Regions from separate parts of the Phyllobacterium sp. 01N428 genome, predicted to be linked through region 2. Evidence: predicted binding sites of a transcription regulator. Region 2 holds the regulator's gene; each other region holds the start of a gene.

Region 1 (9,907 bases), 320 kb from region 2:
CGCGGCGGCATGGCAAAGCGCGTTTTGGTGATCGGCTCCGAGACATTCTCGCGCATCCTCGACTGGAATGACCGCACGACCTGTGTGCTGTTCGGTGACGGCGCCGGTGCCATCATCCTCGAGGCCAATGAAGGCCGTGGGCTTACCTCCGATCGCGGCGTGCTGACCGCCAATTTGCGCTCCGACGGCTCGCACAAGGACAAGCTTTATGTCGATGGCGGACCGTCGACGACACAGACTGTCGGCCACCTGCGGATGGAGGGCAGGGAGGTCTTCAAGCATGCGGTCGGCATGATCACGGACGTGATCGAAGCCTCGTTTTCCGAGGCCGGAATTACTGCCGAGGACATCGACTGGTTCGTGCCGCACCAGGCCAACAAACGCATCATCGACGCCTCCGCAAAGAAGCTGCATCTGGCCGAAGAAAAGGTTGTCATCACCGTTGACCGGCACGGAAATACATCAGCCGCTTCAGTACCCTTAGCACTCGCGACGGCTGTTGCGGACGGGCGTATCAAGCAAGGCGATCTCGTGCTGCTCGAGGCCATGGGCGGGGGCTTTACGTGGGGTGCAGTTCTGCTACGCTGGTAGCAGGACGACCGGGTCCGTGGATTGGCCGACGAACTCTTCCAAGCTGCTTGCCCGATCGGTTTTCATCCTATAACTTCCGCTATCACCTGGTAGATTTGCAACAAACGAGAGCTTTGAGATCGTATGGGGGGTAAGACCATTACGCGTGCTGATCTGGCCGAGGCGGTCTACCGCAAGGTAGGACTTTCGCGAACGGAGTCAGCTTCACTCGTCGAAACAATCCTCGATGAGGTATGTGACGCAATTGTTCGTGGCGAGACAGTTAAATTGTCGTCGTTCGCCACGTTCCAGGTAAGGGACAAGAATGAACGCATCGGGCGCAATCCGAAGACCGGGGAAGAAGTCCCGATCCTGCCGCGCAGGGTAATGACGTTCAAGGCATCCAACGTGCTCAAGCAGCGGATTCTCCGCTCCCACCAGACACGCAAAAAGAAATCAGCCTGAATTCGGGCGATTCCGCAACTTTAAGCGTCCTTTTACGCGAGATTGCTGTGAGGTAGTCTCGCGTTCCGCTTGAATTATGCATTGCAAATCGCTGAAAATGGAGGTCGAATCAGATTTTCTCCTGAAAGGGTGAAAACATGGACAAAAGCCCCGACGCATTCAGAACCATCAGCGAAGTCGCGGAAGATCTCGATCTGCCCCAGCATGTCCTGCGCTTCTGGGAAACGCGGTTCACGCACATAAAGCCGATGAAACGCGGTGGGGGCAGGCGCTATTACCGTCCGCTCGATGTGGACCTCCTCAAGGGCATCCGCCATCTCCTTTACGATCAGGGCTATACGATCAAGGGCGTGCAGCGTCTTCTACGTGAAAACGGAACGCAGTTCATCATTGCGCTTGGCAGCGGCGATACGGCGGCAGCGGAAGCGATAAGCCAGCAAAAGCAGGCCAATGCCCGCCAGGAGGAAGCGCTTGCAGCCGAACAGGATCGGGTCGATGCTGCCGAGGAAGCCGCGGTCATGGGAACGCCGAAACCTGCGGCCCACGGGCGCCGGCTCTTCGGCCTGATCAAGGGCGAGGAAGAAGGGCCTGTTGCGGCCGATGGCAAGCGCCTGTCCAAGGACAACCGCACGCTTCTGCAGGAGACCCTGTTCGACCTCTTGGAATGCAAACGTCTGCTCGATCAGGTTCGATAAGCCCACAAAAAAAGCCCAGCTTTCATCGGAATGAAAGCTGGGACTTGGGGGTTGGGCCGTGGGGTGCGGCCTTGCTGGTTGGGAACCAGCACCTATAAAATGCCTATCTGGCGGATTGGTTCCGAAGAACCAGCAATAATTTTTAACGCGCCAGCATGCCGATAATGACGCCAAGTCCGGCGATGATCATCAGCGTTGAAACCGAGTTCTGGGTCGGCGTATCGGCGATCTGCCGCGCCTTATGCCCGAGGCCGATAGCAGCACGGCGGCCGCGCTCCCGCAGATCGTCGAGCGTCGATGTCTCGTCGTCATCATCGTCGTCGCTAAAATCGTCGAGCAGCTCCACGCCCTTGTCAGCCAAGGTCTTGGTGATGGCGGCAAGATCGCGCTTCAACTCGGCAATTTCGGCCTTGAGGCGAACCTTGTCCGCCTCATTCTCAATGGTTGTTTCATCCATGGCGCTTCGGTCCTTCTATCGCCGAGCGAGCAGGCCGACCAGCACCGCTGCGCCAGCCAGGATTGCGATGGTAGCCACGGGATTTTCGCGCGCTGTGGCGGCTGCATGTTTCGCTTGCTTCGTCGCAATGCGCTTTACTTCATCAAATCGTTCACTGCTCAAATCGGGAAGACTTGCGGAGATCTTGGAAATTTCCTTGCGCAGGGCAGCGATCTGCGCCTCTACATCACCTTGAATATCGTCCGCATTCTTTGAAAACATTGCCATTTTTGGGAGCTCCTATTACTGACACAGCTATAACGACCGCGCCTCGCGAATGTTCCGCGCTAATTGCCTGCGTGCCGGTCGTTTGCTCTTTCATCCCTGGGTTTTACCGCGCATCAACCCGGGGTCGAGGACGGAAACCTACCGCCACATTGCCCGCATTTTTGCGGCGACATCGACGCGTTGGCTGCGAACATCCTTGGCGCGCGCCTCCTGATCCCGGTTGTGCACCGGCCACGGCCGATTCTCGAAATACTGCAGCAAAGTTGCCGGGATGAAGCGCGTGCGCGACGCGTAGACGTGACGATCGCCGAGTGAATTCTGGCCGTGTGTGAAGAAACGCTGCGGCAGGACGAGGTGGAGGCTATCCTTGGCACGCGTCATCGCCACATAGAGCAGGCGGCGCTCTTCCTCGAGTTCGGCCGTCGTTCCGGCGCCGAGGTCGGACGGAATGCAGCCATCGACAGCATTGAGGATAAACACGGATTTCCATTCCTGTCCCTTGGCGGAATGGATCGTCGACAGGATAAGGTAGTCCTCGTCAAGCAGCGGAACGCCCGATTGGTCACTCGTCGCATCCGGTGGATCGAGGGTGAGTTCGGTGAGGAAACGCTCGCGAGACGCATAGCCCGCGGCGATCTGTTCGAGTTGCAGCAGATCCGTCTTGCGTACTTCGGCATCCTCGTGAATGCGGTCGAGATGCGGTTCGTACCAGGCGCGCGCTCGCTCGAGCTCGGCAGGCCAGCCTGTCGTTCCGCGCTTCAAATCGTTCAGCGCATCGACGAAAGCTGACCAGTCATTGCCCGCCCGGGGAGGCGCGGCGATCTGCGCGAGCGCGCCAAGCGGGTTGGACTGCTCGGCCATTTCATCGAGAACGCGGCGCGCCGCGGTCGGGCCGACGCCTGGGATGATCTGCATCAGCCGAAAGCCCGCAACGCGGTCGCGTGGGTTTTGCGCAAAGCGCAACAAGGCAAGCATATCCTTCACATGGGCGCTGTCGAGGAACTTGAGGCCGCCGAACTTGACGAAAGGAATGTTGCGTCGCGTCAGTTCGACTTCCAATGGGCCGCTGTGGTGCGACGTCCTGAAAAGCACGGCCTGCTGTTTCAGCAACGTTCCCGTCTCGCGATTTTCGAGTACCTGTTCGACGATGTAGCGGGCCTGGTCTGCCTCATCCTTGACGCTCACCATGCGCGGCCGCTCCGCCGATTCGCGCTCGCTCCAGAGGTTCTTGGTAAAGCGTTCTCGCGCCAGATCGATCACGCCGTTGGCTGCGGCAAGGATCGGCCGGGTCGAGCGATAGTTACGGTCAAGGGTGACGATGCTCGCCTGCGGTGTGAAGGTGGCAGGAAAATCAAGGATGTTGCGTACGGTCGCTGCGCGAAATGAATAGATCGATTGCGCATCATCGCCAACGACCGTCAAACCGACGCCGGCCGGCCGCAAGGCCAGAAGAATCGAGGCCTGCAGCCGGTTGGTGTCCTGGTATTCATCGACGAGAACGTGATCCCAGCGGCAGCCCATATCGTCGGCGAGCATCGGATCGCCGACGGTTTGCGCCCAGTAGAGCAGCAGGTCGTCATAATCGAGTACGTTCTGCAGCTGCTTGGCTTCGACATAGGCGGCAAAGAGCTCGCGCAGCTGTTTCTCCCACCCGGCCACCCAGGGAAAGAATGCCTGCAGCACCTCAGCGAGCGGCACTTCCGAGTTGACGACGCGCGAATAGATGGCAAGGCATGTTCCCTTGGTCGGAAAGCGGCTTTCCGTCTTGGAGAAACCGAGTTCGTGGCGAACAAGGTTCATGAGATCGGCGCTGTCTTCACGGTCGTGGATCGTAAAGTCGGGATTGAGGCCGATCTGTTCGGCATAATCGCGCAGCAGGCGCGCGCCAATGCCATGAAACGTGCCCGCCCATGCGAGCGCGTCGGTCATGATTGCGGCGTTTGCGCCCAATACCTGCGTACAGATGCGCTCCACCCGCCGCGCCATTTCCGAGGCAGCCCGGCGTGAGAAGGTCATCAGAAGAATGCGACGTGGATCGGTGCCCTTGACGATGAGATGCGCCACGCGGTGGGCAAGCGTGTTGGTTTTACCGGATCCGGCGCCGGCAATGACAAGCAACGGCCCGCCAATGGTCGATGGAAGCAACTCCGTTCCATATTCGACGGCAAGCCGCTGTTCGGGGTTAAGTTTTTCCAGATAGGCAGCGCCCATAGTCCCTCATTGCGGCAAGCCGGTCGGCTGCGTAGCGGCAGCGGTGAGTCGTTGCGCAAGACTACTCCAGCTTGGCTTGCGAACAAATGAAGAACTTTCGCGTTCGGCGTGTAGTCGCGAGAATTTCGACCGGCGAAAGGTCGATAGAGCCGAAGTGGCTAATCGCCGACGAACGTGACCGTCTCGGCGAGTGGCGCGCGGCCTGTACGGGGATAATTCACCGTAGGGTCTTCGTACCCGATCGACATGCCGCAGAAGAGGATGAGACCGTCCGGAGGTGACAGGGCCTCGGCCACCGACTCGCGGACCTGCGACCACGCCATCTGCGTGCAACTGTGCAGGCCCTCGGCGCGGAGCAATAACATCACGGTCTGCAGATACATGCCGACGTCAGCCCATTGGGGCAGGCCCAGATCGCGGTCGATATAGCAGAACAGCGCGGCTGGCGCACCGAAGCAGTTCCAGTTGGCAATGGCTGCCCGCTGGCGCGCCTCCCAGTCCTCGCGCGCAATGCCGAGCGCGCTGTAACGCTCCTTGCCGAAGGCGGACCGGCGCTCCGCGTAGGGGGACTTTAACACGGGCGGGTACATCTCGTACTGTCGCTCATCCCAAGGGTCGCCGTGGGCCACGCGCTCGACGGCGTCGGTCTTGAGTTCAGCCAACGGCGCGCCGGTCATTACATAGGTATTCCACGGCTGGATATTCGATCCGGACGGAGCCCAGGCCGCGGCGGACAGCACGCGCTCGAGCAATTCCCTCGACACAGGCTCGTCTTTGAATCCGCGCACCGCCCGTCGGCTTGCAACTGCCTCATACACATCCATGATGGCCTCCATACCGCGATGCGTTTTTTACTTTTTTTGCAATGGAGGTTGTAATCACACCGTGGTCTGGGAGGCCTAAATCAAACGTTTAGCGACCTCATGCGTGTGAGGGCATTGCCACAGGCCCTTGGTCCTATCGAGCATCGCCAACATCAGGGGCTTCTATGTTCCTATGCCGGCGCTATCAGCCTGGCCCAGCTCAAGTTGCCGAATTATTTTCATCACTGCGGTTGAAGACCAATTGTCCGCGGATGGAGGATGAAAGGGCGAAATATCCAGGAGGGATGCTATGTCCCGTGAAGTCAGCTTCGGATTGGCTGATTTAAGGCTGGAAACAAAATCGGAGATCCTGGTCGCTTGATCGCGCTTGTCCGGTTTAGGGCGATACCGCTTTCGGGGTGGCTGCATGGCTGTTGGGGTCTTGGGGCAAAGTGATTCGGAGATCGGATTTTGTCGGCTCACGACGATCCACACAACCTGATGCCGAGGAATTCTTGGTGGAGGAGGGTACCGATCATGCACGGCGTCCCATTGGAGCGTCGCGGGACCTTTGGTGCCGGTCTATTCCACGGCGTGCATTACTGTGCAGTTTGTTCTTTTTCTTACGTTTGGGGTATTGCTAAAAAAAGTCCAGTAATCTAGGGCTTTCAGCGGTTCGGAGTGTAGCGCAGCCCGGTAGCGCACTTGACTGGGGGTCAAGGGGTCGTGGGTTCGAATCCCGCCACTCCGACCATTATCTCCACAATAGGTGTTGAGCAGCTCGTCCCCCCAGGTCGATTTTTGCCGCATGAATCTTGTCGGCAGTCGCGGGCGGAAAGTCAGGATAATTCCCTGATGAGTTTCAATCTGATCGCCAGCGCAAAATCCTCGAACTTTCGTATGTTCATTACAAACCGTTCGGAACCGAGGATGACCCGGTCGTTGTAATAATCCGCGAGATCGGTCTCTTCATCGGAGATTGCCAAGGCATTGATGGTAACGCCCATCTCTTGAGCACGTTGGCGTGCCTGAAGCAGGGAAACCGAGCGCCTCCGTCTTGGTCTTGTCGTTTCCATGCCGTCGCCGGAAATATCGACGATCCGCCGTCTCGCGCATGCATGCGATCCCGACAGGAGCTCGAGCGCGACCCAAAGACCGTCACCTATATCGGTGTTGCCGAAGACCACCCGCACGCTTTTCTCGATCTCGTCGGCAAACTTTTGCGAAGGCTCGATGCCGTCCATGACGGTCCAGTCGATGATCTGCGCTGGAAACTCGCCATCTCCCCAAAAGACCGCTGCAACCGCCACGGTGCCGGATGCCCTTATGGCAGACAGGACCTGGCTGTCGCGGAACGCCGCGACGATCGCCGATTTCTGGAATTCGTACTCCTCGTCGCTAATGCTGCCTGAGCCATCGACCGCCAGCACCAGCGCGGTATCGACGCATGCGTACGACCGCGAAGAAGTGACGATGGCAGCCAAGGTCACCACCGCAAAGAGCAACGCCTTATGCATGGACCACCCCCGTGGTGCGCTCTGACGGAAGCCGTCATCGTAACATGCACGATGGACGAACACTCTCCCCCCAAATGGGTTAAAGGGGCGGGCGACGCGTTTTGGCAAGTCGGCAAAAATATTATGAGTGGTTCAAATTGTAGTGGTGCGATTTAGCAATTTAAAAACCTCGGCATTGTACAAGCGCTTCTATGGAACACTCACCAAACTACTACGTCATCGGTCTCACCAGCATGCTGGTCCTATGGGTATCGATCCTGATGCTGCTGCGCACCGCGGGAATGTAGCCTCTGCGGGCACGTCGGAGGCTTGATCCGCCTGCATGGGCGTCGGCAGCCGCTTCGTCGTAGCGTTACTTCCAGACTTCGATCTTCGCGATCTTGTTGTCCTTGGTCATCGTCAACTTATATTGCTCGAACCGGGTCTTGTCGTCGCAGGTGACGCGCACGACCGTCGGGCCCGTCGAAGACAATACCTTGTCGACATAGGCGTTCGATACCTGATCGCACCAGAATCCCGCGTTGCGGATCGCGCGGGCGGTCCGGCGCTCCAGCATGTTCTTTTCCATCGTTTGCGCCTCAGCCAGGTTTGCGATGCACAAGAAAGCAACGAGAGCCGCAAGGATGAATTTCATGCTCTAACCCCAAGCAAAAGTGGATCTATTCAGGTGGAGATCCGACCGAACAGGCTATTGCCGTCGCCAAGAAGATGCTCGGCACTATGCCGAATTGCAACGATGTTACTGTAACAACTTTGACGCGGCACTTTATTTGACCGAACATCGGACGGGCAACCAGGGTGCCTCCCTCCGATTGCCCCACCCGAGCGGGCCCGGCAATTGATGGCTGATCTCCCTTGCCAGCATGACCGCTTCGGCGGGCGATTCCGGGTTCGCTCGGGTGCATTGATACAGCAATTTATTCGTAACGCAGTTCGGCATATTGTGGGGCATAGTGAAAGAAATTTGTTGGGGGCGGGTTGATGGGTAGTGTTGTGTTTCGGGTATGGGCGGCGAGAGCGGCCGCGCTCTTTGCACTGGGCCTGATCGCCTTCATAGGCTGTGCCGCAACTGCCCGCGCGCAGACGGCGCCTACGCCGCCTCCCGCGAAAGTCGAACAGATTTTGAAGCTCCTGGACGATCCCGAGGTCAAGGCGTGGCTCGAGAAAAAGAATGCCGCGCCGGCAACGGAAGAGTCGATGGGCGCCTCGGCGAATGATTTCATGAAGTGGTCCAACGCGATCCGCGCGCATTTACGCGGGATCGGCGAGGCTATTCCGGAAGTGCCGGGCGAGTTCGAGGAAGCTAGCGACACGATCATGACCGAAGTGCATGGTCGCGGACCGGGGGCCATCCTCGTTCTGTTCGCGGGCTTTGCCGCGCTTGGATTCGGCGCCGAGTTTATTTTCCGACGCCTGGTGGGCCGCGCCCATGAACGTAGCCTTGCCAACGTCACCGAGGCCCGTACGACAGCGCGCCATCACGTGATCGGCAAGGCGATATTCATCGCCATTGCGCCGCTCGTTGTCTTTGCAATCGCCAGCGTCGGCGCATTTCTTGCCTTCACCTGGCCGCCGCTGCTTTCCCAATTGGTGCTGCCATTGCTGATTGCGCTCATTGCCTGGCGCGCCATCATGCAGATAACGGCGGTCCTTCTCGGCACGCACCGCGCCTATGCGAGCGACGGCGTGCACCCGCAACTGCGCTTGATCCCCATGGACGACGTCAAGGCGAAATTCTGGTATCCGCGCGTCGGTGCATTTGCCTTCATTTTCTTCGCCGGTTGGGCTTTGGCCGGCCTGATGGACGTTCTGAATTTCACGCCGAACGTTCGAAGTCTTCTGGTCTACATTCTCGGCCTTGGTCTGCTCGCAATTGCGATCGAAGCAGTATGGCGCCGCCCGGAAGCGCCAACGGAATCAAAGGTCTATCGTTTGAAGGAATGGTTGCTCACCTTCTACTTGTGCGTCCTTTGGCTGCTTTGGATCGCGGGCCTCGGCATCTTGCTCTGGGTCGGTATCTACGCGCTTGTGCTTCCCCCGATCTTGCGCGCGACGAGCGCGATCGTTCGCTCCTTCTTCGGGAGCGATGAAGAGGCGGCCAAGTCGCGCAGTGCGATTTTCGAAGTGCTCATGGAGCGCGGGGCGCGCGCCATCGTCATCATTATCGCGGTCGCCTGGCTCGCATCGGTTGCAAGGTTCCGCGCTAGCGGCCTTATGGGCGACGAAAGCGCTACGCGCCTCATTCGTGGGGTTTTGAGCGGCGTGGTCATTCTGCTTGCGGCCGATCTTCTCTGGCAATTGGCGAAGGGCCTGATCAATCGGCGTATCGAACGTGCACGCATTGAAGGGGGCGACGAGGCCGAGCTTGCCCGCAGCGGACGTCTGCTGACACTCCTGCCGATCCTGCGCAATTTCCTCGCCGTGCTGATCGTGACTATCGCGGTCATGATGGTGCTTTCCGGCCTCGGCGTCGAAATCGGGCCGTTGATCGCCGGTGCCGGCATCTTTGGCGTTGCCATCGGCTTTGGCTCGCAATCGCTGGTGAAGGATGTCATCAGCGGCGTCTTCTATATGACCGACGATGCGTTTCGTGTTGGCGAATATATCCAGAGCGGCAGCTACAAGGGCACTGTCGAGTCGTTCAGCATTCGTTCGGTAAAGCTGCGACACCACAGGGGTCCAATCTTCACGGTTCCTTTCGGAACGCTCGGCGCGGTGCAGAACATGAGCCGCGACTGGGTGATCGACAAGTTCCTGATTTCCGTCAACTACGACACCGACATTGCCAAGGTCAAAAAGGTGGTGAAGGGGGTAGGGGCTGCCTTGCTGGACGATCCGGAAATGGGTCCACAGATCATAGAAACCGTGAAGATGAAGGGCGTGGAAGCCTTCGGCGACTACGGCATCAACTTAAGCTTTGCC
Region 2 (9,907 bases):
CCGATACGACCTTCATCGAAGGCGAAATATCGCGGTCCGATGGACCGGGCTTCGGCACGTCCCGCTCCACCGATGGCGGGTTGACCTTGAGCGACGTGCAGACGACGGGCACGCGGGGCCGTCTGGCGACGGCGTGGCGCACACGGGCACAGCTCGACCTGGAGGATATCAGCAAGAGTGGTATCAAGGGCACGCTCGGCGGATATTTCCAGGAAAAGGATGCGGGCTTTTCCACCCTTTCGGAACAGGTCGCTGCGGATCAGCGGATCTGGGGACTTTCGGCAGATATCGATATCAAGAAAGATCTGAGCCTCGACCTCACCTATGACGATTTCAAGGAAGGTGAAGCGACCGATGATTTCTACGATCAGGCCGTCGGCGGCAGGTCGAAGCGCAAGGGCGCTGCCGCGATCAGCAAGCAGCTGAACGAATACTGGAAGGCCTCGTTCGGCGTCACCTATCTCGAACTCAGCAATCCGCTGGCAACCGCTTCGAACAAGTCCGGCTATGACGGGTCGCGGCTCGATGCCGGCGCTCGTCTGGAATATGCACCCGATGCCGACCATACCTATTACGGTTTCGGCCAGGGAACTTTGTCGCGATCCGGCGACATCGAACGCGGCGACCGTCTGGGCGTCGGCGCCGAATATCAGATCACCGAAAAGATCGGGCTGAGCGGCGAAGTCTCCTATGGCGCGACCGGGCTGGGCGCCCTCGCCGCCGTCACCTATGAGCCGACAGCGGAGGATAGTTACTATCTCGGCTACCGCCTCGACCCGGATCGCGCCTTCGACCTTGACCGTAGCTACGATCTTGATGGGACTGATTATGGCGCGATCGTCATCGGTGCGCGGCGCAAGCTTGACGATTATTGGTCGACCTATGCTGAAAACAATTACGACCTTTTCGGCAGGCGCAATTCGCTCGCCCAAACCTACGGTGTCGTCTATACGCCCGATGCCAAATGGACGGTCGATGGCGGGCTCGAGATCGGCACAGTCGAAGACGATACGATCGATCCCTCCACAAATCTCGAACGTTCCGATTTCGACCGCAAGGCGATCTCCCTGTCGGTCGGCTACAAGGATGAGGATCGCATTGCCGCGCGCATTCGCGGTGAGACTCGTTTCGAAGATTCCGACGATGATACCCGCGATCTCAACACCTACCTCTTCGCAACGGGCTTCAGCTGGAAAACGAACGACAACTGGCGGCTGCTCGTCAATATCGATTCAGTTCTCTCAGACTCGAACGGTGATGGTTCGTTCAGGGATGGCGACTATGTCGAAGCCTCGCTTGGATATGCCTATCGTCCGATCACGAATGACCGGCTGAACGCCCTTTTCAAATACACCTGGCTTTACGATCTTCCGGGCGAGGATCAGGTCAGCGCGGTAACTGGCGACGAATACGGGCCAGCACAGCGCAGCAACATTCTTTCCGCCGATTTCACCTACGATCTCGTTCCCTGGCTGTCCGTCGGCGCGAAATATGGCTTCCGCTACGGCGAAGTGCGCGAGCGGCTTCAGGACGATCTCGACGCATTCTCCGATTGGCAGACTTCGTCGGCGCATCTCGGCATTGTTCGAACCGATTTTCACATCGTCAAGAAATGGGACGCCTTGCTTGAAGGGCGCGTCATGTACATGGCCGAAGCGGATACGACGGACCTTGGTGTGCTCACCGCCGTCTATCGCCACGTCGGCGATAACTTCAAGGTCGGCGTCGGCTACAATTTCGGCAATTTCTCGGACGATCTGCGCGATCTGACGCTCAACGACCGTGGTGTTTTCTTCAACCTCGTCGGCAAGTACTGACACATCGTCATTATTTGCGTCGCTGTGGTACCGGCGCGGGGTCATTTCCGCGATTTTCGATATCGGCGCACTCCTTCTACACGACATATTAATACTTGTGGAACACAACTGGAACAGATAGTGTTTGTTCTGGTTTTGTTTTTCCGATTCCGTTTCGAAGGATCGCCGATGCTCACGCGTAAACAACACGAACTTCTGCTCTTCATCCATGAGCGCCTGAAGGAAACCGGCATCCCTCCATCCTTTGACGAGATGAAGGATGCATTGGACCTTGCGTCCAAATCAGGCATACATCGGCTGATAACGGCGCTCGAGGAACGTGGATTCATTCGCCGGCTTGCTAACCGCGCGCGGGCGCTGGAAGTTCTGCGCTTGCCGGATTCGATTGCGCCTGGCCTCAATGCGCAAAAGAAATTTTCGCCAAGTGTGATCGAGGGAAGCCTCGGCCGCAACGTGGCCCCGCCCCGCCCGCAGCCGCGCGCTTCGGATGATGAGGGTGCGCCGACGATCATCAACATACCCGTCATGGGCCGGATCGCGGCTGGTGTGCCGATATCCGCCATCCAGAACCAGACCCATATGATCGGCCTGCCGCCGGACATGATCGGCAGCGGCGAGCACTACGCGCTGGAGGTCAAGGGCGATTCCATGATCGAGGCGGGCATCTTCGACGGCGATACGGTCGTCATCCGGCGCGGCGACACGGCCAATCCCGGTGAAATCGTGGTAGCGCTGGTCGATGACGAAGAGGCAACCTTGAAGCGCTTTCGGCGCAAGGGAGCGTCGATTGCCCTCGAGGCCGCCAATCCGGCCTATGAGACACGCATATTCGGGCCGGATCGGGTGCGCGTGCAGGGCAAGCTGGTCGGTTTGATCCGCCGTTACTGACGTATCGGATTTTCCTGATCGTCTGCCGGTGGCTTGGTCTTTGCAGCACGCCGTTGCGGTTTTTGCTCCGCAAGATTACGGGCGGTGCGGGAAAAGACCCGATAGGCATTCCATGGGCGCTCCGGAGAGCTTACGGCGTAGGTGGTTTTCGCAGACTGGAGGCGTGCCTGCAGTTGTTTTAAAGTAATTGTAGCCGCATCAAGGCCGGCGGGTGAATCGACCTTGCTATCGCCGAGCCTTATTTCTGCGGAACCGCGTAACGCCAACTCCTGCGCCGTAATTACAAGAAGTTCCCCCGGGTCGCAGGTTGCAGCGGGACCGGTGAAGGCAAGGACAACGATATCGCCCTCGGCACAAGCCGTTGATTTTTTGGTCGCATCATCCGTATAGGCGACAATCAGGCCGCCGGTTTCCCTCGCTAGGCAAACGCCGTCCACGCACTCAAACTGCCCGTCGGTCGGCGGTGCACCATTCTTTGCCGGCGTGAGCACTTGATTTGCGCCGTACCCCTGCTGCCAGTTATCGAGGGTGAAACGGCTTGCCGTGCCGCGGTTCACCGTCAGCGCGTCGTCGGGGGCGCTCAAGGCGACAAGCCTGCCCTCTTCGGCAATCACTATATCCGGCGGACGTGCCGAGAGGAGCGGTACTATCGCTAGGGCCATCACCGCGAATCCGACGAGCCGCAGCCGTGTTGTCAGCAACATAAGCAGGACCAGTCCCGCGGTCATCAAAAGCAGGCTCGTTTGCGGCATTGATCCCAAACTGCCGCTTGGCGAATGCGCGCTGACGATCTTCGCGATCGCAATGACCCATTCGATGCCGTGTTCCATGACCGCAAACGGCAGCCAATCGAGATCAAATGGCATCGCAAGAACAGCAAGCACCGCAAACGGCATCACAAAGATCGAGACAACGGGCAGCGCCAGCGCGTTGCCCACAAGCCCGAGCGGCGCTGTGTTGTTGAAATGGTAGGCGGCGAAGATCGAGCTCGCCGTCCCGGCAACCAACGACGTCATGGCGATGGCGCCGACATGGCTTGCCGCCATCATCGGCAAACGCAGAAGAAGTCCCTCGCCTTTCGTCCGGTTGACCTGTCCTTCCGGCGCGATCTCCATCCGTAATATGCGATGAGCGCGCCTGTCGCCGAATATGACATCTGGAAACTCGGCCCCAGAATTTCATGCGGCAGCAGCGCTATCGTTATCAAAGCGCCGATGGCGAGATTGCGCATGGAGATTGCCGCGCGATCGGCCATCATGGCAATGAGCATCACCGCCAGCATCACGAAACTGCGCTGCGCCGCGACATCGGCGCCGGACAGTAGAAGATAGAAGCCGGAACCGGCAAGGGCGACGAATGCCGCCAGTTTTTTCATCGGATAGCGGGCGGCAAATCCGGGAAAGAGGGCCATGCTGGCGCGAAGCGAGCCGACGATGATACCGGCGACCAGCGCCATGTGAAAACCGGAAATCGAAAGAATATGCGAAAGGCCGCTCAGTCGCATTGCATCGTTCGTCGCCTCGCTAATGCCGTCGCGCTGGCCGGTAATCAGCGAAGCCGCAATATCGCCCGGCTCCCCCTTGATACGGGAAAGCACGCGCTGGGTAAGTTGTTGGCGGATATTGGCCACCGTCTGCCAGGCTTGAGACGCAAGCGCCTCATCGGCCGGCACTGCGGCGAGTTGAGGTTTTCCGAGGAAAAAACCGTTGGCGCCTATGCCCTTATAGTAATTATTGAATGCAAAATCGTAATTGCCGGGCCGTACCGGACCTCGCTGCGGCCGCAGGTGGACGAGGCCCTGCAGTCCCGCTCCGATCTTCGTTCCAGCAGGCACTGATCGCGCCGACACGACAACCCGTTGCGGCGAATAGCGGAGCGTCGGCCGCTCGGTTGCAACAATATCGAGGGTGACGCGCCACCCGCCTCTTGCGTCTCGGGCCATGGTCACGACGCGCCCGGTCAAACGGGTGGTAATCTCCGACCCCAGCATCCTCGTATCCGCACGCATGGTTTCGAGCTTGCCGGCGACCATTCCCGCGACAACGGCAACCGCAAAGGCGAGCGCCAGTCTGGTCCTCGGACGGGCGTGTGCGAGCTGCATCAGCCCGACAAGCAGGGTCAGCCCGAACAAAATGGCGCTCAGTCTCGGCTCCGCAGATACGCCGAAATAGATGATGGCGCCGATGCCGCAACACACCGGGAGAAACAAAAACAGCGTGCCGCACTCGATCTCCTGGCTAAAAAGCGTCGGCGCTTTGATGAAGGCGCGCCTCGTCGCCGCCATGGCAATCGCCATGGGTCGCCTACCCGCAGAGAGTTCGGTCCCTCGGCCCAGAACGCCCGTTGCTGTGCCTGGATAGGTCACAACGGCGTTCTCAGTGTCGTGAGCACTGAAAAAGAATAGCCGCTCATCGATTTTTGATCTGGTCTGCGGCTCCTCCATTTGCCCCCAAGCACCAATACCCTTGCACCTCAGCGGTGCTATGCTACATGAACGCCAGATCAATTCGATTGGACGTTCGTCTGATAGTGCGACGCGTCCCTGGAGCTCCCATGTCGTCCCCTGTCGTTACACGTTTTGCCCCATCCCCTACCGGCTACCTCCACATTGGCGGTGCCCGCACGGCACTGTTCAACTGGCTCTATGCAAAGCATACGGGTGGCAAGATGCTGCTGCGGATCGAGGATACGGATCGCGAACGTTCGTCGGAGGCGGCGGTAACCGCCATCCTCGACGGTTTGACGTGGCTCGGCCTCGATTGGGATGGCGAGGCAGTGTCCCAATACGCCCGCGCCGGTCGCCACCGCGAGGTCGCCGAGGATCTCGTTACCAAGGGCAAAGCCTATTATTGCTACGCATCGCCGGCCGAACTTGAAGAAATGCGCGAGAAAGCCCGCGCCGAAGGCCGGCCGCCGCGTTATGACGGACGCTGGCGCGACCGCGATCCCAAGGAAGCACCTGAGGGCATCAAGCCGGTCATTCGGGTCAAGGCGCCGCAGGAAGGCGAAACTGTCGTGCACGATCAGGTGCAGGGGGACGTACGTTTCCCTAACAAGGATCTCGACGATTTCATCATCTTGCGCTCAGATGGTACGCCTACCTATATGCATGCAGTGGTCGTTGACGACCACGACATGGGCGTTACGCATATCATTCGCGGTGACGACCACCTGACCAACGCAGCGCGTCAGACCGTTATTTATAACGCCATGGGTTGGGATGTACCGGTTATGGGCCATATTCCACTCATTCACGGCGCGGATGGCGCCAAGCTTTCGAAACGCCACGGTGCGCTCGGGGTTGAGGCGTATCGCGCAATGGGCTACCTGCCCGCCGCACTGCGCAATTATCTCGTCCGCCTGGGCTGGAGCCACGGCGACGACGAGATCATGTCGGACGCACAGATGATCGAGTGGTTCGAGATATCAGACATTAATCGCGGTGCCTCCCGCTTCGATTTCCAGAAGCTCGAGGCAATTAACGGCCATTATATGCGCATCACGGACGATGCCGCGTTGGTCGATGCCATGATCGCTATCCTGCCCGAGATCGAGGGCGGCGAAGCAATTCTCGCCCGGCTCAACGATACGACGAGGCAGCAACTCGTGGCGGCCATGCCCGGCCTCAAGGAGCGCGCAAAGACGCTTGTCGAACTTGCCGACAGCGCGAAATATCTTTTCGTTGATCGTCCGCTGACGCTCGACGACAAGGCAGCGGCACTGCTGAATGACGAAGGTTTGGGCGTGCTGGCCGGCGTGTTGCCCGAGCTTGCTGCGGTCGATGACTGGACGGCGTCCGCGCTCGATGCCGCAGTGCGGGTCTATGCCGAAAAAACCGGGCTCAAACTCGGCAAAGTGGCACAGCCGCTGCGTGCCGCATTGACAGGAAGAGCAACGTCTCCGGGTGTTTTTGACGTACTTGAGGTGCTGGGAAGGGACGAATCCCTCGGCCGGATCAAGGACCAGGTAAAAGGATGAGAAGTGCGTCCTTCAGGCGAATTTTGCATTGCAACATCGCGCCGTTTGAGTACGGTGTCGTGCCTGAGGAATTCACGATCTACGGCCTCGCTTGAGGCAAGTGCTTTTGCGCTGGATCAGCGCAAGCTGAAGCAAGAAAGGAACGGCAATGTCTGAAAACAACGTCAACATCGATCTAAATGGTCACCAGTTCTCAATGCCCGTGCGCAAGGGGACCATTGGACCGGATGTCGTGGACATTGGGACACTCTACAAGAACACGGGCGCGTTTACCTATGATCCCGGTTTCACGTCCACGGCGTCCTGCGAGTCGCAGATAACCTATATCGACGGCGATGAAGGCATCCTGCTGCACCGCGGCTATCCTATCGAGCAACTGGCCGAGCATGGCGATTTTCTCGAAGCCTGCTATCTGCTGCTCTACGGCGAACTGCCGACGAAGAGCCAGAAGGCCGATTTCGATTACCGCGTAACGCATCACACGATGGTGCACGAGCAGATGTCGCGTTTCTTCAGTGGTTTCCGCCGCGACGCGCATCCCATGGCGGTCATGGTCGGCTGCGTCGGCGCGCTGTCCGCGTTCTACCACGACTCGACCGATATTTCCGATCCGCATCAGCGCATGGTCGCCTCGATCCGCATGATCGCCAAGATCCCGACCCTCGCTGCCATGGCCTACAAGTACCACATCGGCCAGCCATTCGTTTATCCGCGCAACAACCTCGATTTCGCGACCAACTTCCTGCACATGTGCTTTGCCGTGCCCTGTGAAGACTATGTGCCAAATCCAGTGCTTGCACGCGCGATGGACCGGATCTTCATTCTTCATGCGGATCATGAGCAAAACGCGTCGACGTCAACCGTGCGCCTCGCAGGCTCTTCCGGCGCAAACCCGTTTGCGTGTATCGCAGCAGGCATCGCCTGCCTGTGGGGTCCTGCCCATGGCGGCGCCAACGAAGCCGCACTCAACATGCTCGGCGAAATCGGCTCGGTCGACCGCATTCCGGAGTTTATCGCCCGCGCCAAGGACAAGAACGATCCGTTCCGCCTTATGGGATTTGGCCACCGGGTCTACAAGAACTACGATCCGCGCGCGAAGATCATGCAGCAGACCACCAAGGAAGTCCTTGGCGAACTCGGCATCAAGGACGATCCGCTGCTCGACGTTGCCATGGAGCTCGAGAAAATCGCGCTAACAGATGAATATTTCATCGAAAAGAAGCTTTATCCGAATGTCGACTTCTATTCGGGTATTACATTGAAGGCTCTCGGCTTCCCCACCACCATGTTCACCGTGCTTTTCGCCGTGGCACGTACGGTTGGCTGGATCGCCCAGTGGAAGGAGATGATCGAGGACCCGCACCAGAAGATCGGTCGTCCGCGCCAGCTATACACCGGTGCGACACAGCGCGACTATGTCAGCGTCGAGAATCGCAAGTAAGCTGCCTGCAGCCGTAATGAATAAAGGGGCGCCGTTTGGCGCCCTTTTTTGCTCCAACTACATTTTTTCATTCGTGTTTTGCAAAAGCTATTAATAAAGGTGCGCAGCATGAAGCGCGTATTGGTTGTTGGTTGTTCCGGTGCCGGTAAATCAACGGTGGCGAAGCAACTTGCGGAGATTACCGGACTTCCGCTGATCCACCTCGACCGCCACTATTGGTTGCCCGGATGGGAAGAGCCCAGCAGAGATGCCTGGAGGGTCATCGTAGAATCTCTGTCGGCTCAGCCGGAATGGATCATGGATGGGACTTACAGCGGCACGCTTCAGCAAAGGCTCGCTCGTGCCGACGATTATTCACCTGGATTATCCTACTTGGTGTTGCCTTTGGCGCGTCATTCTAAGAACGGCCCGTGGCTTAGGAGAAATCCGGGGCAACGAACTTGGGCCTGGATGTCCTGAGCGCTTCGATTGGCAGTTTCTGCGCTATGTCATTAGGTACAGAAGAGATCATCGCGAACGCGATCTCGCGCGAATGAGTGGATTTTCAGGTAAAGTTTACCGGTTTACGACGCCGTCAGCCCTTGCATCATTCGTTAAGCTTCAACGTGAACGTCTTTGCAGCGGCAAGCGTTCAGCTTAGCTGCGCTTTGCCAGCTCCAGCACTTTCTGCGCTGCGATTTCGCCGGACGGGCGTTCGGTCTGCATCAGACTGGAAATCTTGTCGAAACTTTCGAGCTGAGCGCTGCGGCGATGGCCGGGAACCAGCAATTGTTCGAGCTGGCGGGCCAGAGATCCAGCGCGAACGAACACGTTAAAGTATTCCGGCACGACCGGTGCATCTGCGATGATGTTCGGCAGAGCCGCGCTCCAGATGGTAATGCGCGGTGCCAGAAAGGTGCGCGCGAGCCAGTCCGGCCGGTAAGAGAGAACGGTCGGGATGCGGGCGAGCGCAAGCTCAAGCGACACGGTGCCGGACGCCGCAAGCGCGGCATCGGCGGCCGCAAAAGCATGCAGACGCTGTGCCTCGCCGACGACTATGTCCGGCTGGATTTTCCAGCCCGCTGTAAGCTCCCTGACCAGTGGCTCGATCTTCGGCAAAGTGGGCAGCGTCACCTTGATCCGATTGCCGCGTTTGGCGAGAAGTTCGATGGCTTCTCCAAACGGCTCCGCAAGGCTCGTTACCTCGGACCGGCGCGATCCCGGCAAGACAACGAGATTCTTTTCGGTGCGTTCGCCAAGCTGCGCTTCGCGCGAGCGGTTCTGCCGGGCAGCTTCAAGAAGCGGCGCGTGCGAAACGAGCCGATGGCCGACATAGGTCGCAGGCGGACCGTCAAGATCCTTCAAGGCCTCCACTTCGAAAGGCAGGATTGCAAGCACATGGTCGATATAGGATCGCATCGCCTTGGCCCGCTCCGGCCGCCAGGCCCAGACCGAGGGGCTTATGTAGTCGACGATAGGGATCGAAGGGTCGGCCGCCCTCACCTTGCGCGCTACGCGATGCGTGAAGTCGGGGCTGTCGATGATCACCAGGCAATCGGGTTTGGCGGCGACAATCGCATTGGCAAGTTGAGATATGCGCCGGATGAGTTGCGGCAGCTTCTTGACGATGGCACTCAGGCCCACAAGGGCGATTTCATGCTGATCGAACAGGCTGTCGAGACCAAGTGCGGCAAGATGCTCGCCGCCAACGCCTGTCAGCGTCACGGCGCCGGGGAAGCTGCGACGCAGTGCCTCGACGAGATCGGCACCGAGCAGATCACCGGATTCCTCGCCCGTTACGATC
Region 3 (9,907 bases), on a different contig from region 2:
CGTCGTCGTCAGCCTCAGGCGTGCCGACATCGCTGCGACAACCGATGACCTCGGTGCCGGCGACTATATCATTCTGGGCGTCAGCGATACTGGTCTGGGCATGGCGCCGGAAACGCTGAAGCGCGCGATTGACCCGTTTTTTTCAACCAAGGAACTCGGCAAGGGAACAGGACTGGGCCTTTCCATGATTCACGGCCTTGCTCTCCAACTCAAGGGCGCGCTCCGTATGACAAGTCGGCTCGGTAAAGGGACCACCGCAGAACTTTGGCTACCGGTTACCGGTGCCGTGAAGCAAGCAGAACCTGTCAGTGAAGAGGCCAGCACCGCCGGCAGCGGCGTCAGGGCGCGCATACTGGTTGTCGATGACGACGCTCTGATCGCCATGAGCACCGTGGACATGCTTGAGGACCTCGGCCACGAGGTCTACGAGGCGAATTCCGGCGCCGATGCGCTGAAATTCCTCGAAAGTGGCAAGGAAATCGACCTTTTGATCACAGACTACTCCATGCCGCACATGACCGGTGCTGAACTTGCGGAAAGCGCATTGTCGCTAAATCCGCAGCTGCCGATCCTTGTTGCAACCGGCTATGCGGACCTGCCGCCCGGTTCGGGAATTGATCTGCCGCGGCTTGGCAAACCGTATACGCAAGCGGAACTTGCATCACAGATCGCCAAGGCGCTCGCGAAATGAGGCGGCAGGAGGGATCGGCATGAGAGCGCGGGGAACAACCTTTCACACCTCTGCGTTAGTGCGTTTTGCAGGGGAGTTGCAAAGATTTAACGTCCTTAGCCATGCAATTGATCAACGCCTGGAGCTGTGGGAGCCAATATGCGCGCTGAAGAAGGAGTGTCACTTGTCAACGATCACACATTCCTGCGCGTCGACGGCGAACTTGCCCGGCTGATCGCAGCCTATGACTGGACCTTGACGCCGCTCGGCCCAATTGACGCCTGGCCGCAAAGTCTGAAGTCGACGATCTCGCTCATTCTTCATTCACCAGTTCCGATCGTGACGCTATGGGGCGAACTCGGCATTATGATCTATAACGACGCCTACTCGCTCTTTGCCGGCGGACGACACCCACAGCTGCTTGGCAGCGAGGTGAGAAAAGGCTGGCCGGAGGTCGCCGATTTCAACGACAATGTCATGAAGGTCGGGCTGGAGGGAAAAACGCTCGCCTATCTGGATCAGGAGCTCGTCCTTCATCGCAGCGGCAAGCCCGAACGGGTCTGGATGAATCTGGACTATTCGCCGCTGATCAACGAGGACGGTGTGCCCTGCGGCGTCATGGCGATCGTTGTTGAGACGACTGCGAAGATCAAAGCCGAAGAAGCCCTTCGCAATGAAACGCGCCTGCTTCAGATATTGAATCGTACCGGCGCCAATATTGCCGCCGAGCTTGACCTCGGCAAAGTGGTGCAGATGGTGACTGACGCAGGCGTCGAGCTGACGGGCGCGCAGTTTGGCGCATTCTTTTACAATGTTCTCAACAAGGAGGGCGAGAGCTACATGCTCTACGCGCTCTCCGGCGTCGACAAGGATGCCTTTTCGAAATTTCCAATGCCGCGCAATACGGCGGTATTCGAGCCGACGTTCAAGGGCGAGGGCGTCGTCCTCTCGCACGATATTATCGCAGATCCGCGCTATGGCCGAAATGCTCCTCACAAGGGCATGCCAAAGGGTCATCTGCCGGTTCGAAGCTATCTCGCGGTACCCGTGACTTCGCGCACCGGCGAGGTACTCGGCGGGTTGTTCTTCGGACATAACGAACCTGGCAAGTTCCAGCCTGATCATGAAACGCTCCTCGTCGGCGTAGCTGGACAGGCGGCGACAGCCATCGACAACGCCAGGCTGTTTCAGGCGGCCGATCGCGAACTCACCGTCCGGCGCAACGCGGAAGAGGCGCTGCAACGGCTTAACGCCACGCTGGAACAGCGGGTTCTCGACGAAATCGCCGAGCGCTCGAAAACGGAAGAACAACTGCGCCAGTCGCAAAAGATGGAAGCATTGGGCCAGCTCACCGGCGGCGTTGCCCACGATTTCAACAATCTCCTGCAGATCATATCGGGCAATCTCCAACTCCTGGCCAAGGACATGGCCGGCAATGCGCGGGGCGAACGGCGGATCGAAAACGCCCTGGCGGGGGTAAGCCGCGGATCGAAGCTGGCGAGCCAGCTTCTTGCGTTCGGACGCAGGCAGGCACTCGAACCCAAGGTCGTCAATATCGGCCGTTTCATCGCCGGTATGGGCGACATGATGCGACGGACCATCGGTGAATCGATCGAGATTGAGATCGTTCGCTCCGGCGGGCTATGGAATACCCTGATTGACCCGGCGCAGATCGAGAACGCGCTGCTCAACCTCGCAATCAACGCGAGGGATGCCATGCCCGATGGCGGCAAGCTGACGATCGAGGTCGGCAATGCTTCGCTCGACGATGCCTATGTGCGGCGTAATCCGGAGGCGGAAGCCGGTCAGTTCGTGATGCTGGCGGTTACGGATACGGGGACAGGCATGACGCCCGCCGTCCTCGCCCAGGCGTTCGAACCGTTCTTCTCGACGAAATCGGTCGGTCGCGGCACTGGGCTTGGCCTCTCCATGGTCTATGGTTTCGTCAGGCAGTCAGGCGGTCACGTCAAGATCTATTCGGAAGTTGGCCAGGGCACGACGGTAAAACTCTATCTGCCGCGCGCGCAGCAGAACGAAGACGAGTTGATCGAGACCGATCTTGGCCCGACGATCGGCGGCACGGAGACGATCCTCGTTGCCGAGGACGACGAGGAGGTAAGGGCGACCGTCGTCGAAATGCTGGGCGATCTCGGTTATCGCGTGCTCAAGGCCAAGGACGCGGCGAGCGCGCTATCGATCATCGAGAGCGGTGTTCCGATCGACGTGCTCTTTACCGATGTCGTCATGCCTGGACCGCTGGGAAGCCCCGAGCTTGCGCGCCAGGCCCGCCAGCGCCTGCCGCAGATCGCAGTGCTCTTCACATCTGGCTATACGGAAAATGCCATCGTCCATGGCGGGCGGCTCGACCCGGGCGTGGAACTTCTCTCCAAGCCCTATCAGCGTGAGGCACTCGCCCGCAAGATCCGGCATATTCTCGCGCTGCGCCGCGAGAGGGGATAGTCGAATTAGCCTTTCGTCAGCGCCCTTTCGGATTCTCCAGGCGCTTCGCCGTCGTGCTAAAGGCCGCAGGCGCCGCTTTCACTTCCTGCGCCTTCGCCTGTTTGGGTTTTCGAACTTCCTTGTTGCTACGTTGTTGACCTTTGGCCATATCGCTCTCCTGCTCGTGATGGCGGGAGCATTGAACGCTCGCAAGCGCTGGCATGCCGTCAGAAGACCCAGCGCTGTCCCCAGTTAGAGAACCATTGGCAGGCGGCGTCAAACGCTAAGTTTCAACCGCAACATAAAATCGACAAGGCTTAAGCAAAGCGCGCCGGCACTTGCCCTGATCCACAAAAACCGCCGGCGCAAAATTCAAGTTGGCTGGATAAACAAGGCAGGTCGGCGGAGAACCGCTTTCCTAACGTTCCATGGTTGCGCGTTATTTCGGTTGTTGGCTTCCGATTGGCGCAGTCCTTGCGATCTAGGGAGGTCTTGACCTGGTCGCACCAAGAACATATCATGAACATTATGAAGAAGAGCTTGAAACACCGGTTGGCAATCTTGTCGGATGCAGCAAAGTATGACGCTTCATGTGCCTCCAGCGGAACAGTGAAGCGCGACTCGTCCAGATCGGGCGGATTGGGATCGACCGAGGGCGCAGGCATATGCCACGCTTACGCACCGGATGGGCGCTGTATATCGCTCCTCAAAATTCTCCTCACGAACTTCTGCATTTTCGACTGCGCCTACTGCATCAACCGATCTTCGAGCAATGTGGAGCGGGCCCGCTTTACGGTAGAGGAAGTTGTCTGGCTCACGCTCGAATTCTACCGGCGCAATTATATCGAAGGCCTGTTCCTTTCATCGGGCATAATCCGCTCATCGGACAACACGATGGAACAAATGGTCCGCGTTGCCCGCGAACTGCGCACGACCCACGGCTTTCGCGGCTATATTCATTTGAAGACGATACCCGACGCTTCGCCGCATTTGATCGAGGAGGCCGGGCTTTATGCCGATCGCCTTTCGATCAACATCGAGTTGCCTACGGATTCGGGTATTGCCCGTTTTGCACCGGACAAGCGGCCGGGCGAAATACGAAAATCAATGGCCGATCTGCGGCTAAAAATCGAGGCGGCAAACGAGCCGACGCTGCAGACAAAGCGGCGGAAGCGTTTCGTTCCTGCAGGGCAGAGCACGCAGATGATCGTTGGCGCAGATGGGGCTAGCGATGCGACGATCCTGCGCGCCAGCTCGCACCTTTACGGTGGATACCAGCTGCGCCGGGTATATTATTCCGCGTTCAGTCCCATACCGGACGCGTCGAAGAACCTGCCGCTGATCCGGCCGCCGCTCGAACGCGAGCACAGGCTCTATCAGGCAGATTGGCTGTATCGATTCTATGGTTTCGACATCGAGGAAATCACATCGGCGCGGCCGGACGGAATGCTGGATCTGGACATGGACCCAAAGCTCGCCTGGGCTCTTGCGCATCGTGAGCGATTTCCCGTGGATATCAACCGGTCGGCGCGCGAAATCCTGCTGCGCATTCCCGGGCTTGGAACGAAGACGGTCAAGGCGATCCTTTCGGGGCGGCGGCATCGCCGCCTACGCCTCGAAGATCTGCAACGGCTTGGCGTGTCGTTGAAAAAGGTCAAGGCGTTCATTGTCGCTGACGGCTGGTCGCCGCACCGGCTGATTGACAGCGCCGACCTCAACCACATGTTCCAAAGAAAACCCGAACAACTCGCACTGCTCTGATGCGAAGCGTCATTCTGGAGGGCAGGGGAAATTTCATCGAATGGCGCGATGCCGCGCGGCGCCTGCTGTCGCACGGCATTGAACCCAACGACGTCATGTGGAGCGATGCCGCAGGGGCATCAGACATGCTCGGCCTTTCGATCCCCGACGCGAGCGAAGCGGCGAACGGGTCCCATGCCGTCACTGCAACTGAAAGATTCATCGCCCTCGCCGAAACCATTATCTGCCATAGCAGCCCCGCACGGTTTGGCCTGTTGTACCGTATCCTGTCGCGGATGCAGAGTGACAAGGGCCTGTTGAACGTGGCTTCTGACGAGGACGTGGCGGCAGCGCTGAAACTGGAAAAATCGGTGCGGCGTGACAGTCACAAGATGAAGGCGTTTGTGCGCTTCAAGGAGGTCGTCCACCAGGAGGCCCGCGCACGAAGACAGTTCGTGGCGTGGTTTGAACCCGATCACTTTATCGTGGAGCGTGTGGCGCCGTTTTTTCAGCGGCGTTTCACGGATATGGATTGGATCATCGCCACACCCCGGGGGTCGATGATGTGGGACGGCCAAAATCTTGTCACGTCACGCGAGCCTGCGGGAAAGTCGACTGCCTCCGATACAACTGACGATCTCTGGCGTACCTATTACGCGAGCATCTTCAATCCGGCACGTTTGAAGCTAAAGGCAATGCGGGCGGAAATGCCGAAAAAGTACTGGAAGAATCTTCCCGAGGCAGTTTTGATACCTGAGCTCGTGGGGAACGCCGAACGAAGCGTAATGGAAATGCGGCAGCGGCAGCCCACCATGCCACCGCTTTTCCACGATCGCTTGCAGGAAGCGACGACGCTTCGAATTTCCGGGGACCACGAAACCCCTGTCCCGGGCTCGCTCGAGGAGCTTGGATCAGAAGCGCGGCGGTGTACCCGCTGCCCGCTTCACTGCAACGCCACGCAAACCGTATTCGGCGAAGGCCCGGCCGATGCGAGGATAATGTTTGTCGGGGAACAGCCGGGCGATCAGGAGGATTTGGCGGGACGCCCCTTTGTCGGTCCGGCTGGCAAAGTATTCGACAATGCATTGGCGGAAGTCGGCATCGATCGCAGAAACGTCTACGTTACCAACGCCGTCAAGCATTTCAAATATGTGCCGCGAGGCAAGCGACGCATTCATCAAAAGCCCAATGCCGGCGAGATCGAGGCTTGCAAATGGTGGCTGCGGCAGGAGATCGATCTTGTGAAGCCGCAACTCGTGGTTGCTCTAGGGGCGACCGCATTGGGTTCGCTGACCGGACGGCAAGGACGCTTGACCGATGTTCGAGGCGTCCTGATGCCGCTCGATGGTACACGATCGCTTCTTGCGACGGTTCATCCCTCCTACCTGCTGCGCCTGCCGGACCTCGATCACCAGCAGTTGGAAATCAAGAGGTTTCACGCCGACCTGCGTCTCGTGGCTGAGGCGCAAGGCGCCTAGGAATTGGCGGAATACGTGATCCGGTCGAGCTGATAGCAACTCGCTCAAGCGTTCCGCCCGAACACATCCAAAGACAACTTCGGGCTGCTTTACTAGGGGAGGGGACGTAACGTAAGATTGCGACTATTAGCTTGTATTAGACGAATTTTACGCAAGAATATGTAATCAAAGCCTATGTTAGATCGGACTGAAACTTCGGAAAGCAGCGCGAAAACGAATAGCTCCAGGCAGATGCAACGGTGCCGGAGGGTTCATTGAGCCTGACCCTGGCAAGGCTCGAAGCGCTTGCGCCGGATCAAGCATCGCTTGCCGCTGCGAAGAAACTCCTTAACCGCTCAAATTGGCCGGCGCTCGCCCAGGACGGCTTTGGCCTGGTTTGGGGCGAGTGCCAGGGGTCGGGCTCCACGCCTTACCGGACCGTCGTCTCGGAAATCGACGCCGGGTATAAATGTAGTTGTCCAAGCCGAAAGTTTCCTTGCAAGCACGGCCTCGCGCTCATGTGGCTACGCGCTGAAGGCGAGGCAGAATTTGCGACCGCAGCGGCTCCCGAGTGGGCAGCCGAATGGGTATCGCGCCGCCGTGGCCCTTCTGCCGGGCCCGCCACGGACGCTGCTGATAAATCTCGTGTCTCGATCGAGGCGATTGACGATGCCGCGGCCCAGGCGGATCCAAAAACGGATGCCCGCGCCGCCGCTGCCCGCGAGCGAAGCCGGATCGAGCGTGAGGCTTCCATCGCCAATGGCCTCGATGAGCTGGATATCTGGCTTGGCGATCAACTGGATGGCGGTCTTGCCGCCTTTCCGGCCAAAGCTTCGGCCGCATGCCGGGTGATGGCACAACGCCTGTTTGATGCCAAGGCGCCCGGCCTGGCGCTGCGTGTGGATACCCTGCCGACGCGCCTTTTTGTGCTTCCCGCACCGGCCCGTCCCACTGCGGCAATCACCGAACTTGCCATGCTGCATCTTCTGGCCGCCGCCTATCGCCGTCAGGCCGACCTCGCCGATCCGCTGCGTCAGGACGTCCGCCAGATGGTTGGTTGGAATATCACGCGTGCCGCATTGCTCGATGACGAGGAGGCGCTCCGCATATCGGATACCTGGCGCGTCTGGGCTACCCGCAGCGAGACCCAGCCTGACAAGCTGCGGCGTATCGAAACCTGGCTCCTGGGCAGCGACCGGCCCGCCGTTCTCATCGAATACGTCCCGGTTGGGGCAGGTGTGTCCGCGGGCGTCTATGCCATCGGCGACACATTCGATGCAGAGCTCGTCTTCTATCCGTCTAGCGTTCCGTTGCGGGCACAGATCGCGGTCCAGACCGGGAGTACCCTGCCGTCCGACGCACCGTTGAACCTTCCCGCCGAAGACCTCGCATCGGCCTACGGCCGTTACGCGGATGCGTTGATTGCAAAGCCCTGGCTTGGCGAGTTTCCAGTGATGTTTCGCGCGGCCCGGCTCCGGACCTCGGGGGAGAACATCTATCTCGATGATGAAACGATCTGCCTGCCGGTGGCGAAATCGCAAGCCGATGCCGTCTGGCCGCTTCTGCAACTCGAAAACATCGATGGTGCAGGTCTTTGGGATGGCAATGAGTTCACGTTGTTCTGGGCGGAAACAATACTCGGGCGGTGGACAGCGTGAACGTATCCAGTCTGACAGATGTGATCGTGCCGCGTCTTCTCTCGGGCGCAAAGGACGGTCTGCCGCTCGACGCCGCAGGTGTTAGCGACGCCCTGCAGGCTCTCGCGCTGGCGGGCCAGGCGATGCGATTTGAGCGTCCCGTATCGCCGGAAAAGTTTGATGCCGGTAACGCTGTCGTTGATAATGCGACGATCGTGCCGGACGCAGCAAGAAAGCTTCTGCTGCGGCTCCTCACCGCCAAGAACCAGGCATTGAGCCGGCTGACAGCGGCCATAGTTCGCAAACTGACCGAGAGAAGGCTTCGGTTGCATCCGTTCGACCTGCCAAAGCTCGAGACCATGGTGAGGGCATATGCGGAGCATCTCGGCGCCGAAGCCCTTGCCTTTTCGCAACGGGAGGTCCCTGTCACGCAACAGCAGAACTACTTCGCACCCGACAGCCTGAATGATGGCAACTGGATGCATGCGACGCCCGCGGTGAAAGCGGGATACATCCAGAAACGCCGCATGTCGGACCCGGAAGCGGCGCGCGGCCTGGTGACAGCGATCTGGCAGGCTGAAAGCGCCGAAAGCCGCGTACGACTTCTCGAAGCTTTGCGGGAGAACCTGTCGGGAGCCGACGCGCCTTTCCTCAAGGGTCTCGACAAGGATCGCGCGCCCCGCGTGCGCGACCTTGCTGCAAGACTGCTGGTTCGGTTGCCTGGCTTTGAAGGGGACGATCCGCCCCTGCGCGCTGCACTGGAGCGCATCAAGGTCACGACGTCCGGCATCCTTTTCAAGAAGAAAAGCCTCACGCTGGAGTTGCCCGCAACGGTCAGGGAAAACACCGTGATGGCCTGGCTCAACGAAACCTTCGGCCCGGTCGGACTGGATAAACTCGCCAACGCCCTGTCACTCTCGGTGGAGGCGATGGTTGCAGCAACCAAGCAAGACGAACTTCTGGTCGCCTTGCTGTTCATGGCCACACAGGACAAGCGCCTCGACATCGTGAAATTGATCACCGATGGTCATCTCCATGCCAGTTGGGAGCCCTTCATGCGGCTGGAGGCTGATCTGCTCGCGCAATATCCGCCCGAGATGCGTCAGGTATGGGCCGCCTATGTCTTCCGCCCGGACAGGTGGACGAACGACACTGCACGGTGGATCATAGGCCAGATGGCGCGTTTTCTCGGCGGCGAGGCGACACAAGCCCTCTTCAGTGACCTGCTGCGATCCAAGCAATGGCGATCGTTCGGCAATGAAAAGACGTACCTTGATGCCGATATTGCAAACAGTATGGCCATCATGTGCCCGGCACCGATGCGCTCCCTGCTTCGCACCCAACTTGCCGCCTTCGATCCGGCGGAGTGCGGCAACGCCATCCTTTTTCTCGATCTCATGGACAAACTGGAGACCACAGATGTCTGAAGCTTTACTTCGTCGTCCTGCGGAAGAGATTTACTCGGCCGAACTGGAGGCGCTCGCAAAGGGCGACGATCGTCCCCGTCCCACAAATTGGAAGCTCTCACCTCAGGCGGTCGCTACCTATCTACTGGGCGGCGATGCTGCCGACGGAACGCCGATTTCGGCCAAATATGTCGGTAGTCGACGGCTGATCGAAACAGCGATCGCGACGCTCGCGACCGATCGGGCGCTGCTGCTACTCGGCTTGCCGGGCACCGCGAAATCCTGGGTCTCCGAACATCTCGCCGCCGCGATTTCCGGTTCGTCGCAACGTTTGATTCAATGTACCGCAGGGACGGACGAGAACCAGATCCGCTACGGCTGGAACTATGCGCTGCTCCTCGCCAAAGGGCCGTCGCCGGAGGCCCTGGTCAAGACGCCTCTGGTTCGGGCGATGGAAGAGGGCACGCTCCTTCGGCTTGAAGAACTGACCCGCATGGGGTCCGAGGTGCAGGATACGCTGATCACCGTCCTTTCGGAAAAGACCCTGCCGGTGCCGGA

The links. The regulator LexA, encoded in region 2, represses DNA repair genes until DNA is damaged. The targets are predictions, from matches to a motif close to TGTTCNNNNTGTGTTCNG.
Region 1: a site for LexA is predicted at 4,744-4,761, ahead of AC1DNI_RS11640 (ATP-dependent helicase). Genes of this name have one in related genera too.
Region 3: a site for LexA is predicted at 3,618-3,635, ahead of AC1DNI_RS19535 (putative DNA modification/repair radical SAM protein). Genes of this name have one in related genera too.

What each region holds. Positions count from the first base shown of each region.
Region 1 covers NZ_JBFTRH010000003.1:322,694-332,600, reverse strand. The annotation lists gene AC1DNI_RS11665 (beta-ketoacyl-ACP synthase III) at 1-591, shown strand, start outside; gene AC1DNI_RS11660 (integration host factor subunit alpha) at 715-1,035, shown strand; gene AC1DNI_RS11655 (MerR family transcriptional regulator) at 1,173-1,730, shown strand; gene AC1DNI_RS11650 (hypothetical protein) at 1,873-2,187, opposite strand; gene AC1DNI_RS11645 (hypothetical protein) at 2,203-2,454, opposite strand; gene AC1DNI_RS11640 (ATP-dependent helicase) at 2,593-4,665, opposite strand; gene AC1DNI_RS11635 (nitroreductase) at 4,824-5,489, opposite strand; tRNA gene AC1DNI_RS11630 (tRNA-Pro) at 6,146-6,222, shown strand; gene AC1DNI_RS11625 (DUF1194 domain-containing protein) at 6,308-6,985, opposite strand; gene AC1DNI_RS11620 (hypothetical protein) at 7,338-7,619, opposite strand; gene AC1DNI_RS11615 (mechanosensitive ion channel family protein) at 7,967-9,907, shown strand, end outside.
Region 2 covers NZ_JBFTRH010000003.1:4,774-14,680, forward strand. The annotation lists gene AC1DNI_RS10075 (TonB-dependent receptor) at 1-1,817, shown strand, start outside; gene lexA (transcriptional repressor LexA) at 1,986-2,705, shown strand; gene AC1DNI_RS10085 (ComEC/Rec2 family competence protein) at 2,699-3,820, opposite strand; gene AC1DNI_RS10090 (ComEC/Rec2 family competence protein) at 3,751-5,001, opposite strand; gene gltX (glutamate--tRNA ligase) at 5,259-6,683, shown strand; gene gltA (citrate synthase) at 6,832-8,124, shown strand; gene AC1DNI_RS10105 (P-loop NTPase family protein) at 8,233-8,583, shown strand; gene lpxB (lipid-A-disaccharide synthase) at 8,761-9,907, opposite strand, start outside.
Region 3 covers NZ_JBFTRH010000008.1:242,849-252,755, reverse strand. The annotation lists gene AC1DNI_RS19550 (ATP-binding protein) at 1-691, shown strand, start outside; gene AC1DNI_RS19545 (GAF domain-containing hybrid sensor histidine kinase/response regulator) at 830-3,130, shown strand; gene AC1DNI_RS19540 (hypothetical protein) at 3,147-3,278, opposite strand; gene AC1DNI_RS19535 (putative DNA modification/repair radical SAM protein) at 3,638-4,870, shown strand; gene AC1DNI_RS19530 (UdgX family uracil-DNA binding protein) at 4,870-6,327, shown strand; gene AC1DNI_RS19525 (SWIM zinc finger family protein) at 6,582-7,964, shown strand; gene AC1DNI_RS19520 (DUF5691 domain-containing protein) at 7,961-9,370, shown strand; partial or broken gene AC1DNI_RS19515 (AAA family ATPase) at 9,363-9,907, shown strand, end outside.